Regions from separate parts of the Solibacillus sp. CAU 1738 genome, predicted to be linked through region 2. Evidence: riboswitches for the same ligand, from Rfam matches in the RefSeq annotation. Region 2 holds a riboswitch; each other region holds the start of a gene.
The links. Region 2 has a riboswitch for thiamine pyrophosphate ahead of thiM (hydroxyethylthiazole kinase). Riboswitches for the same ligand answer to the same signal wherever they lie in the genome.

Region 1 (4,291 bases), on a different contig from region 2:
ACTTACTTCTTTTGTTGAACAAGAACAGCAGCAATTAGCAGATGTAGAAAAAGTGGATTTATCGCAAGCAGTAGCAAATCTTGCGGAATTAAAACAAGCGTATGAGGAAGCACTCCGAACAGTAAATGCTTCACAAGAATGCGAGAGACACTGTATTGATTACTCGGAAAAATTAGTAGCCATCGCCGATGAAATTACTGCTTTAGAGCAAATTTCGCATGAAATAATAGACTTATATAATATGCTGCGTGGACAAAATACGAAGAGAATCTCCTTTGAACGTTATATACAAATGGGCTATTTAGAACAAATTACTGAGGCGGCAAATGTACGCTTAAAGCATTTATCGAATGGCCAATATCAATTAATCTGCTCTGATCGTCAAGAATCCCATGGGAGACAAAGTGGATTGAGCTTAGATGTTTATGATAGTTATACCGGGCAAACACGCGATGTAAAATCGCTATCAGGCGGAGAGAAATTTAATGCATCACTATGTTTAGCATTAGGTATGGCAGATGTCATTCAAAGCTTCCAAGGTAGTGTGCGCATTGATACGATGTTTATTGATGAAGGTTTTGGTTCACTTGATGAAGAATCACTAATGCGTGCAATCGACACATTGATCGATTTACAAAAGTCAGGACGAATGATTGGTGTTATTTCACACGTCGCGGAGCTGAAAGCAGCAATTCCAGCTGTCCTCCAAGTAGAAAAGCTGAAAGAGGGCTTTAGCCGAACATCTATTGTCTTGAAATAATAAAAACAAGCTTCCCGTTAATTAGCACGGGAAGCTCGTCTTTTATTTTGAGCGTGTTGTCGTATTAGTTGATTGTTTCTTTGAATCGAGAACCTTTTTTACGACAGGATAGACAATAGGCGCCCATTTAATAGCTGTTTTGAAGATTTTGCTAATTTTCATAGTGTATGCACTCCTTCGATTAAGGTGCTCATTAGATGTGTTAAATATACATTTTTCAGCAAAGTACTATACATTAACGCATTACTTTTATTCCTTGTACTATATTCCAAATAATTAAAGCTAAATAAATTAATCCATAAAGTAACATACCGCCAATGCTAAAGAATATTAAATTATCATCGCCTTGATATCCTCCAAAAGAAAGCCCAAATATAAAATAAATGACAAAGAAAAATCCGAGTATTACAGGAATAATATGTGATAATAATGCCCGTTTAGCATGGCGTTTTACTTCTTCATCTTGAACAACAATCCAAATGATAACAGGGACTATAAAAGGTGCGAAAAAGACGCTAAAATAATTCAATGCACTTAATACTTTATTGTTATCCATAAAACAGTCCTCCCTTTTGTATTATGTACGCAAAATACCATCTATTAGTTTCAAATTTCTTCATAGTTGAAAATTTAACAATAATTCAGTAGAATGGAATTGTTCTAACAATAAATAATTGTATAACCACAAGGGGAGCCGATTAAGTCGGCTGAGATTGTACACTAGTTGTACTAACTCTTTGAACCTGTAAGTTAACACTTGCGTAGGGATGTGGATAGATACCGACTTCTAAGCGATGTCAGGCTCTGTCCTGATGTTGCTTTTTTATTGTAAGAAAGTATAAGTTTCTGGAGTTCGAGCAGTGTCGAGCTCCAGCGCCCAGCCACTCGAGGTAGTGGTCTGCCCTCTATCGAAAGCGAGAAAGCTGCTTTCAAACTCGGGTTTGCAAGTAGCTGTCGGGGCTAAGCAGGGCGCTTGTGCGTTTCTTATAGGCTTCTATTCCTCCTCTTAGTTCTAGGGAACAAAAGAAAGGAGACTTGTTATGAACAGAGAAAGATTATTGATGTTAGTAGAAATTGCTATTTTTGCTGCAATCGGAATTATTTTAGACATGTTGTCGTTTAGTTTACCACAAGGTGGCTCAGTTAGTTTTGTTATGGTGCCGATTGTGTTAATGGCGATGCGCTGGGGTATAGGAGCAGGCCTTGTTACAGGACTACTTATCGGCGTATTGCAAATGGTGTTAGGTCCAAAAATTTATCACTGGGCACAAGCTTTACTTGATTACGGTTTTGCGTTTACAGCTGTAGGACTCGCGGCAGTTGTGAGACAACCATTATTAACAGCACTAGCTGGGATGAATAAAGTAAAAATAGCTATCTATGTTTCAATTGGTGCAATTATTGGTGGCCTTTTACGCTACTTCGTACACACATTATCAGGGGTTGTATTCTTCTCTGAATATGCCGGTGATCAAAATGTATGGGTATATTCTATTGTTTACAATGGGTCGTATATGTTGCCAGCGATAATATTAACAGCTGTTGTCTGTGCATTTTTATTTACAGCATCACCAAAGTTGTTGAAACGATAAATAAGATACCTAGCCACTACTTCGGTGAACACTGAGGTAGTGGTTTTTTGTGTGTATTTATGTATTTGATTCGAGCGGAAAAGGAGCTCCAGCGGGTGAATCGTTGTGCCACGGGCGAAAAAGGAGCTCCCGTGGGCGAAAACCGGTGTCCCACGAGCGAAAAAGGAGCTCCCAGGGGCGAAAACTGGTGTGCCACGAGCGAAAAGGAGTTCCCATGGGCGAAAACCATTGTGCCACGGGCGAAACACAAGCTCCCACGAGCGAAACAGGACTTTCGTCTAAGTACTAAATGAAAAAACAAGATACGAGTAGCACTATTTATTTTCATAAGTATGTTATATTAGAAAGAGATTTTTTAGAGGAAGGACGTTTAAAATGATTGTAAAAACTCAAGAAGAATTAGATGCTTTTAAAAAAATCGGTCGAATCGTTGCGGAAATACGTGAAGCAATGAAGGCTGCTACAAAACCTGGTGTGACAACGAAGGAACTAGACGAAATTGCTGGTCGTATGTTTGAAGAGGTTGGCGCTGTTTCAGGTCCTAAAGGTGAATACGACTTCCCAGGATATACTTGCATTAGTGTTAATCATGAAGTTGCTCACGGTATCCCAGGAAGCAAAGTAATTCAAGAGGGCGATTTAGTTAATATTGATGTTTCAGGTTCTTTGAATGGTTATTTTGCGGATACTGGTATTTCGTTTGTTGTTGGTGATGGTTATGAAGAGAAAGAAAAACTATGCGCTGTAGCAAAATCTGCATTTGAACGTGCAATGACGAAAGTAAAAGCAGGCTCAAAATTAAACCAAATAGGTAAAGCAGTTGAGCGTGAAGCGAATGACCACGGCTTAACAGTTATTATGAATTTAACAGGTCACGGTCTTGGGAAATCTCTACATGAAGCACCTGACCATATATTAAATTATTATGATGCGTGGGATTCGACTATGATGAAAGAAGGAATGGTTTTAGCAGTAGAGCCATTCATTTCAGCAAAAGCAGAGCATATCGTTGAAGCAGGTGACGGCTGGACATTCATTACACCAGACAAATCACTTGTAGCACAAATTGAGCATTCTATTATCGTTACAAAAGATAAACCGATTATTTTAACAACTTTAGAAAATGAATAAAAAAATCGTGGGTTTAATACCCACGATTTTTTTTGACGAATAAAATGCCAGCGATGAGTACACCGCATAAAAATAATGCAGCTGTAGTAACTAAAAGCTCCTCTAAGCCGTTTTGAATTGCAATACCTACATAGCCCCAAATAAATATGATTGGCGCAACAATATCGAAATGGTGATAGCGCAGGTGAAGTGCAATTGCAGTACCAAATGTTAACAAAATAACAGCCCATAGTGCATTACTTAATCCGAATCCATGCCAGTTAAAGTAAACAATTATATAGGACATAAAGGTAATAAAGAAAAACAAGCTCCAACTTAAAAATAAAGCAATCGGTATACGAATCTTAATATTTTCAGTCGTTAACGGGTACGTAATATATAGTCCGAACAAAGAAAGGAGTTGTAAAACGAATAAAAAGATAGCGATGCCATTTTGGCCATTATGCCATGCAATAAAAAAGCTTATAAGAAAAATACTCGAAATAGCGAATAAGGTCGTTTGTAGCGACGTGACGGAGTTCGAGTTGCGATGTTTATAACAGTGCACAATCCATACTACAAGACTTGCAAATATTAATAACCAGCATAAATATACGTAATTGGCTGGGGAGAATAATAGCGGTAAACGATTAATAAGCTCAATTGTCGATTTTCCACTTAAACTACGCCAAAATGTTTGAATTGTAAATGCTGACATCACTAGTAAAAAACTAAAAAGTATTAAAATACGGCCCATTAAGCCCTCTCCTTTCTCTAGAATTATATACATTTCAACAGTTTTCAACAACAAATACAAAGTAAAATAATG
Region 2 (4,291 bases):
TTTATGTGGAAATAATGTACGAACTTCTGAGAGCCTGCTGTCATCTTGCCCAACATGGACTCCATCCGCATCAATTTCACGCGCTAGCTCTACATGATCATTCACAATAAAGGGCACATTGTACTGTCGACATAAGCTTTGACAGTTTTTAGCGAACTGTATAAGTTCATCACCTACTAATGCCCCTTCTCCTTTTTCTCGTAGCTGGAAAATAGTAATGCCCGCTTCCAATGCTTCCTTTAATATAAGTAGCGGGTCGCGGTTACAGTTAGGAGTACCCATTATAAAATATACAGCTAATTCATCCCTTTTCAGCAACATGTACATCACCTTTCACAAACTTCTTATAAGCAAAATGATTCGTTGGACCGTGGCCATTGCCAATGTTTAATGGATGTTCAATTGCCGCTTGGATAAATCGTTTTGCTTCAATGATTGCCTCTTGAATAACATAACCTTGTCCTAAAAAAGCAGTAAGTGCTGCAGAAAATGTACAACCGGTTCCATGTGTATGCTTCGTATGAATACGTGTACTACTTACTTGGAATGATGAGCCATCTCGGAAATACACATGATCAACTGCTTCCATCCCTTGCAAATGACCACCTTTCATCACCACACACTGTACGCCCAATTGTAAAATTCGCTGAGCAGCAGCCTGTACATCATCCTTCGTTGTGATGCTCATACCTGTTAAAACTTCTGCTTCTGGTATATTTGGCGTTAACACTGTTGCTAAAGGTAATAGTTTCGTTTTTAAAGCCTCAACCGATTCCTGCTGTAATAGATTTGCTCCACCTTTTGCAATCATGACAGGATCAACAATAAGTTGTATATCTTTATCTTGTAATGCTTCGGCAACAGCGGTAATAATATCCGCAGAAAATAACATACCTGTTTTAACAGCCTTCACTTGAAAATCTTCAAAAACCGTTGAAATTTGAGCTTCTACAAAATCCGCCGTCGCTGGAAATATGCCCGAAACTCCTAATGTATTTTGAGCAGTTAATGCTGTAATTGCTGTTGTGCCAAAAACCCCTAACTCCTGAAAGGTTTTTAAATCTGCTTGAATACCTGCTCCTCCACCACTATCGGAGCCTGCAATTGTCATGACAATATTCATATTTGCCCACCTCTTGCATATTGTTCTAAACCGTCGATTACTTTCATTTGGAATGACCCCATATACGCAGCTTCACAAGCATCTATTGCAATTTGTTTATATTGCTGCAAAATTTCCTTTAATAGTTGAAGATTATTTCCTTCTACTGCAAGTGCGGCACTACAAATAGCACTTAATAAACAGCCAGAGCCTGTAATTTTCGTCATCCGTTCATCGCCACCTGTAATGAGCTCAACATTAGTGCCATTAGTTAAAATATCTGTTTCGCCAGTAACAACTACGATTGCTCCCCATTTTCGGGCAACTTCTTTCGCAACTGTAACCGTATCAAGCTCACCTTCTCCACTATCAACGCCCCTAGCTTGCCACTGAACTCCAGCAATAGCTGCAAGCTCACCTACATTACAGCGAATAGTTGTAAATTTCACTTGTTCGAGTAATTGCTGAACTGACGCTTTTCGGAATGAAGTAGCTCCTACTCCTACGGGATCAAGTACAACAGGGATATTTCGCTCATTCGCCTTTTTACCTACTACTAACATACTTTCTAGTGTACGAGTATTTAATGTACCAATATTAATTAATAAACTATCAGCAATGGACACCATCTCTTCCACTTCAGCGATTTCATCTGCCATAACTGGAGATGCACCAATTGCCAGCAATCCATTTGCAGTAAAATTAGCCACAACATAATTTGTTATACAATGTACAAGCGGCTGTCTAAGACGGATATTATTTAAAGTCATATTGTGCTACCTCATTCACCATGATTTCAATTGTCCAAGGTATATCCTTAAAACTGCTTTTCCTATATAAACTTATTTCTCTTCTTACCTCTTCACAAAATGTCATCTTTCTTCCTCCTTGTGTAGTAGGCATGAGAACAAAAAAAACACTTCATTTGCGTATGCAAAGAAGCGTCTTACAAATTGCTCCCTACGCCAGTATTAACTGAACAGGTTCTAAGGGTCAGGTTTTAACCTTCTCAACGCTATAGCGTCCCCCCGCAATTAAAATATTTCCGTGGAAATTAAAAAGCTCTCTAAATAAGGAGAGCTCATGTACAAAAAAATGCGAATTGTGTCACTCGCTATGTACTTTGCTCCCTCCGCCAGTGTTAACTGAACAGGTTCTAAGGGTCAGGTTTTACCTTCTCAACGCTTTTCGCGTCCCCCTGCAAATATTTTAATTACCCATATCCTAACATCATTTCTATTTGTTTTACAACAATAAATCATTAGTTTGCTAATTTGCATTTATTCACTTTACAAATTATTCTTCATTAAATTACAATCCATCACATAAAAGTCCCCAGATAATAAGAATTGGAGGGCATTAAATAAAAAATTCCCATCAGATCTTTAGGTTAAAAGATTTAGTGCGGTGAAAGAGCTTCTGTCGCTGAGTGATTTATCTTGCTCTTGTAGTTACGTATGATGCATGAGTTATCCACTGAACTGCTTTGTTAGTTTCTGTAATGCTTGAATTATAACCTTCTCAAAGCATTGGTGTTGGAACCTACTGATTATAAACAGCAAAAAACAAACACCCTATTAAATTGAATGAAGTGTTTTACTCCCTAACTTTCATTTGGGAATGTTATTTTGAATATCACTGAATAAAATATTAGTCTTTAGATTTATAGCCCCCATTAGTTCAACCAAAATAAGTAATATATGTGGCAAGATTATTTTCTATGCATTATAAATTGTGATTTGCTGTATCTAAAATTGTTTTTTTCATAAAAAGGTATTAAGTATTCCTCACAAAACAAACTTATAACATCAATATGCGAAAGCTCATCTAACAGCTTTGATACCAGTTTTGTTCCTATACCTTCTGCATGGTACGAACTATGTATAACAACGTCTTCTATATACGCTCTAAATTTCCCATCTGTAACAGCTCTTGCGAAACCAATAAGAGTATCACCTATCCACGCACCCACTGATAGTACGTCTCTTAACATATTTTCAATATCTTGTTCTTGTCTTTCCTCCCACCAACCAGCATCATTATATAGCTTCATAACATCAACAGCTTTGATTGTTCTATCAGTAAAACTTAATATTTCTATATTCAAGTTTTGTTCCTCCAAAAAAATTTACTTAATTTCACAATACAAAGATATCTATATCCACTAACCTGTGTTGTTAAATGAAGTCCAAAAGTGTCGTTTGGTAACATTTAACAAGAATCAATAATCTGGGCCTATTGTTGAAAAAGGCACAATTCATTTTCAAGAATTGCACCCGATTGTGGAAAATCTTTTTTCTATTGAATAGAATCGTTGTACTGTGCAGCTGGAAAGTTGTTCACTTTAATGATAATCGCACTACAAATCAAAAAGAGATAGTGAGTTAATCATTTACAACTTCCTTGCATAGTTTACTAACTAGCTGCCATAACGCGTTTTTTTTTATTTTTCCGGTCCAAGCCTATAACAATTTTCATATTGTGGCTTTGTTTATTTTATGCATTAAACCTTAATAAATTTTTCAAGGGTAACTAATTATTATGTCGTTTGTTAACTTCAATCGTAATGAACTCCGGTAAATAGCTGGGAGTACATCCTTTTGCTACTATTTCATCTTTGTAAAGACCCGTTTTCTCACCAAGTTTAATACAACGTGCACGATTCTTTTCATCATAAACGCCTATCCAGCCTGCGGTGAAATTCATAGCCCATTGAACTTCCGGTTCTTCCTGCGTAATATTAGCTTCTAATTTAGATAGTAAGTCTGCGGTGTTATCAGGCGGTGTTTGTCCAGTCCATCTCAATCGCCCTTGATAATACCAGAAAGCTCGCCTTTGAAGAGCAGAAGGGCTATTTTCCCATGACTCCATCAATGCAATTGTCTTCTTGTCTTTGGTGAGCTGATTAGCCATTAGCCAATCCATTAAGTTATTTCGCTCATCAAAAGTGTGAGTCTGTATATCCTTATCAAGCTTATTTAGCACATCTTGTGAAAGAAGTTTTTTATCCATAATTAAGATTGCTAATAGTCTGGGCAAAAACTCTTCGGTTGACCAAAGTTCCATTGCTAGTTCGTGATCTTTTTTAATGTCCTTCGCAATTTTTCGTAAGTCGCCTAGCTTAATTTTACTATTGATCTGAGGTAGAATGTTTTCTGCTTTTGAAGAGCGTTTTATTTCTGTACCTTT
Region 3 (4,291 bases), on a different contig from region 2:
AAATTGTAGAAACTAGCTATCGTGAGAACTATACTGATGCCGATTTAATCCAACCAGACAGCGGTGCAACAGAAAATAATGTCGGAAATTTACCTGCAACATTCACTTGGAACAGCTTATATTCATCTGAAAATACAGATGATACAGAAGCTTGGGTTGAAGATGCAAAAGATAGTTATTTCGTAAAATGGCTGACAAACCATTTAAAAAACGATCGACCAATAATGGTTGAATGGACGGACTGGGACGGTCATTGGCAAGCAATTATTGGCTACGACAATAACGGCACACCTAGTATTGGTGATGATGTATTAATCTTTGCTGACCCGTATGATACATCAGATCATTGGCAAGATGGTTATTACTTCTATCCATTAGAGCGCTGGTTCGCACAATGGAACGACCGTAATATCGCACCGAAACCATTCCAACTACAACCATTCCTTGTTGTGGATTACAATAAATAATAATAAGCTCCCGGCTCTGCATAAAGAGACGGGAGCATTTTTATTTACATATCAATTACTTCTTTTATTACCTTAGCTAGTACCTCAGTAGTTCTATATGTTTCTTCTAGCGTATTTTCAACTCCACCAATTTCTAATAGGGATGAATTATCTAGCACATCTTGATTATACGTATTTCGAGGTTTTCCTTCTTTTTCAACTACCCCTCTCGATAATCCAGGATATAATTCTTCTAATTTTTCATGAAGAAGCATTGCAAAGTCCCTGTTTTTCTTATAGTTATCACTTATTGTTGATACAACAAATACAATTCTCGCATAATCTTGTCCATTAATGTTAATTGTCGTAGCCTTTCTATTTTGAGAATCTCTGTGAATATCAAAAACCATCTTAATGCTCTTGTTAGCATCCAACCCATTTTGTAATTGTTCTCTTGATACAATATACGAATCGGCAAATGATAAATTTCGTTCCTTTAAAACTTCAGCGATATTCGTACCATCGTGGATTGAATTTATATTATTATCCTTCAGTGCTCTACTTAACTCCTTACCAATTAGTGTTACATTTTTAGTCTCACTAATTACTTGATAATTCGGGGCTTTTCCATTGATCTCAGGAATAAATGACTCCATATTATGTGAGTGATAAATAAACACTAATGGATCATTTTTCTCAATAGTGGCGGACATAGATTCCTCTCCAAATCCATTTATTACCGCTGTCATTACATCTTTTCCACTAAATAAGAATAACCAAGAAAAAGTAAACGCAAAAAGCAAAATGCCACTTGATATTGCAAATACCTTTTTTACTTTCGATTTTCTATTCATACTTCTTGCATGTTGTCTTAGTTTATTTTCAGTTGATACAATAAAATCCTTACTTGGATTTTGAGGATAAATTTCCTTAATCAAATTAAATAAATCTTTTTCATTTTGCATTGATCAAAACCTCCTCTGTATCAATATTTAGTTTTCTTTTGAGGTCTTTCAGGGCTCTGTGGTAATCTACTTTCACTTTTGCTTCACTACATTGTAGAATTTCAGAAGTCTCTTTAACGGAAAATTCGTTAATGCCACGAAGTATGACAACTGATCTATAACTAGGTTTTAATTTGGCTATTGCATCGTGTACAAATTGTTTCATTTCAGTTATTTCGAATGCTTCGTTAGGCTTTTTATCGTTTGACGCTAACTGTTTAAAAAATCCATCCTTAAAAACAGAGGCGAATCTCTTTTTCCTATAATGGTCAATAGCTACATGTTTTGCTATCGAAAATATCCACGTTTTCAATTTATGTCCACTATTATAATTAGAAAGATTTTTTAATACACGAATGAATACTTCTTGGGTCAAATCCTCCGCATCGTTCTGATTTCCTGTGAAGCAAACAAGAAATCTATAAACGTCTAAATAATGGTCATTGTAGATTACAACGATACTTGACTCCAAGTTTTGCAAGTCAATCAAACTTTTCCCCCCTCGTTATATATTCACTTATTATTCGTTTGAGGTTTAAAAAAGGTTACAATTTTTTTCATCAAAAAAAGCAGAGCATATTTTTCTATACTCTGCTTTATAAATATATAGAAGTATTTTGTTAGAATGTTTGAGAAAAGCTTGAATTTCAATTAGTAAATTGTTTAGCAAATACTGTTTTACGTAAACTACTTGCTATTATAATCCCTAACACTGCGCCCGTCACACTCGACATTAAGAAGGCAGGCATGAAGAAGAGAGCTGCTACAGATGTTCCCATTAATAACTTTGCATAAGGTACTGCCACTAACGAAGCAATAATACCTGTACCGACTATTTCCCCCGCACTCGCTAGCCACATTTTATTGCTATACTTGTACGCAAGCGCCGCAAAAAGAGCACCAATTACACTGCCCGGAATAGCTAATAAAGAGCCTGTACCTGTAAGGATTCGAATAATAGCTGTTACAAAAGCAATCGCTACAGTAGGCACAGGTCCAAGCAAAATAGCACTCACTACATTAATGGCATGTTGAATAGGATAGGCCCTTGCTATACCTGTTGGAATTGCTACAAACGTGGAACCCGCTACAGCTATAGCTACTAATAGTGCCATAATCGTTAACTTACGAATTGACAAACAAATCACTCCTTTTCATAATATCGAAAAAAAAGCCGCTTCCCCTCAGCAAAGAAGGTAGCGGCCTTGAATTGTATATTATAAAAAAGCAATACAACAACAAGTGTCGCCACTTCCCTACGCTAGTGTGAACTAGATCAGGTTCAAAGGGTCCGTATACTATATACGTCTCAGCCTTCCAAAGACTCCCCTAGTGGTGTTGAAGCGATTTAATTTTCATTCCTATTATTTCATAGTACCAAATATAGTCAATCGTTTTTTTTATATTTTGGATTTTCAACTACATTACGAGCTGTTACCTAAAAATATAACGAGCGCGCATGTTTTGCAATCAATCGGAATCCATTGTCTTCTAATTTAGCAAATGTATTTTGTTCATAAGATGACAGCTGCAATGAAGCCAAGTCCGCGTCAATTGGTGCTGCGCAATTTATTGTTGCGAGCTGATGCGATAGTTTGAGCATGTCTACATTATCGTTAATTTTTGTACGCTGCGCAGGTTTTAAAGTATCAATTGCAGCTAGAACACCGTCAATAGAGCTATGCGCTTGAATGAGCTGGAGCGCTGTTTTCGGACCAATCCCTTTTACGCCTGGATAGCCGTCACTCGAATCGCCCATAAATGCCTTCACTTCTGCAAATTGCTTTGGAGAAATACCGTATTCCTCTACAAAGCGGCTTTCTGTGTAGACATCGTATTCTGTATAGCCTTTTTTGGTAAAAGCAATGGTCGTTGAAGGATTCAGCAGCTGTAGTAAATCTTTATCGCCACTAATGACCGTAATATTTGCGTCATCCTTCCATTTTTCAATCATCGAGCCAATTAAATCATCCGCTTCTAAACCTTTAATTCCAAAGTTTTGCCAGCCTATCATTTCCGATACTTCTTTCGCCATATCGAATTGAGGAAGCATCTCTTCTGGTGGTGCAGGACGATTCGCTTTATAGCCATCAAATAAATCATTGCGGAATGTGTGCATGCCCATATCCCAGCAAATGGCCATATGTGTTGGTTTCATCATGTTTTGTGCCGTTAATACATGCCTCGCAAAGCCTTGTACCCCGTTTGTCGGCGTGCCGTCTTCCATACGAATAAATTGGTTCATCGCAGCAGACGCGAAAAATGAGCGGAATAGTAATGCCATTCCGTCTACTACGAGTAAATGTGGTTTTGTCATAAATGTACCTCCGTTTTATACTACTATTATAGCAAAACCTCATTATAATCGATTGAGTAATATATTTCCTAAGAAATAAGCGCAATGTTTACGTGAACGAATGTAGAGTGTAACAAATGTAGGCTAACGGAAAGCACACTCAAACCGAGTCTATCCGCACGCAAGCAGTCGGAAAGCGCACTCAACCCAAATCTATCCGCACGCAAGCGACCAATAACCGCACAGCTTTCTAGTAACCACACATAAAATTCTAGAATCCTCACATAAAAATTAAAATCAAGGCATCAAGTATTCGGCAATTGCTTCTACATCCTTATTGAAAATGCGATCCTCTGTTATAGCAGGAGCAATTTCTCTAATCTGTTGCCACTGTTTATACAATTTCGGTGCCATTTTTTCAACACCGCGATATTCAACACCTTGTGACGCGCAGAAGGCTTCAATCGCGAGGACACGACGCGTATTCGCAATAATATTATACGCATGCCGCGCACCCGTCGTCCCCATGCTGACGTGATCCTCCT

Region 1: another riboswitch for thiamine pyrophosphate. It lies ahead of thiT (energy-coupled thiamine transporter ThiT); the one in region 2 lies ahead of thiM (hydroxyethylthiazole kinase).
Region 3: another riboswitch for thiamine pyrophosphate. It lies ahead of thiW (energy coupling factor transporter S component ThiW); the one in region 2 lies ahead of thiM (hydroxyethylthiazole kinase).

The regions. Positions count from the first base shown of each region.
Region 1 is NZ_JBDQQN010000009.1:53,555-57,845, forward strand. Features, by position in the region: gene AAFN87_RS18560 (AAA family ATPase) at 1-760, shown strand, start outside; gene AAFN87_RS18565 (magnetosome magnetite crystal formation protein family) at 996-1,316, opposite strand; TPP riboswitch at 1,438-1,545, shown strand; gene thiT (energy-coupled thiamine transporter ThiT) at 1,801-2,352, shown strand; gene map (type I methionyl aminopeptidase) at 2,728-3,483, shown strand; gene AAFN87_RS18580 (hypothetical protein) at 3,497-4,219, opposite strand.
Region 2 is NZ_JBDQQN010000005.1:104,895-109,185, reverse strand. Features, by position in the region: gene thiE (thiamine phosphate synthase) at 1-321, opposite strand, end outside; gene thiD (bifunctional hydroxymethylpyrimidine kinase/phosphomethylpyrimidine kinase) at 302-1,123, opposite strand; gene thiM (hydroxyethylthiazole kinase) at 1,120-1,872, opposite strand; TPP riboswitch at 2,043-2,142, opposite strand; TPP riboswitch at 2,213-2,312, opposite strand; gene AAFN87_RS14985 (GNAT family N-acetyltransferase) at 2,814-3,155, opposite strand; gene AAFN87_RS14980 (DNA alkylation repair protein) at 3,635-4,291, opposite strand, start outside.
Region 3 is NZ_JBDQQN010000004.1:84,478-88,768, forward strand. Features, by position in the region: gene AAFN87_RS13185 (papain-like cysteine protease family protein) at 1-467, shown strand, start outside; gene spoIIP (stage II sporulation protein P) at 512-1,411, opposite strand; gene AAFN87_RS13195 (RNA polymerase sigma factor) at 1,401-1,940, opposite strand; gene thiW (energy coupling factor transporter S component ThiW) at 2,098-2,589, opposite strand; TPP riboswitch at 2,687-2,791, opposite strand; gene AAFN87_RS13205 (5'-3' exonuclease) at 2,889-3,767, opposite strand; gene hutH (histidine ammonia-lyase) at 4,044-4,291, opposite strand, start outside.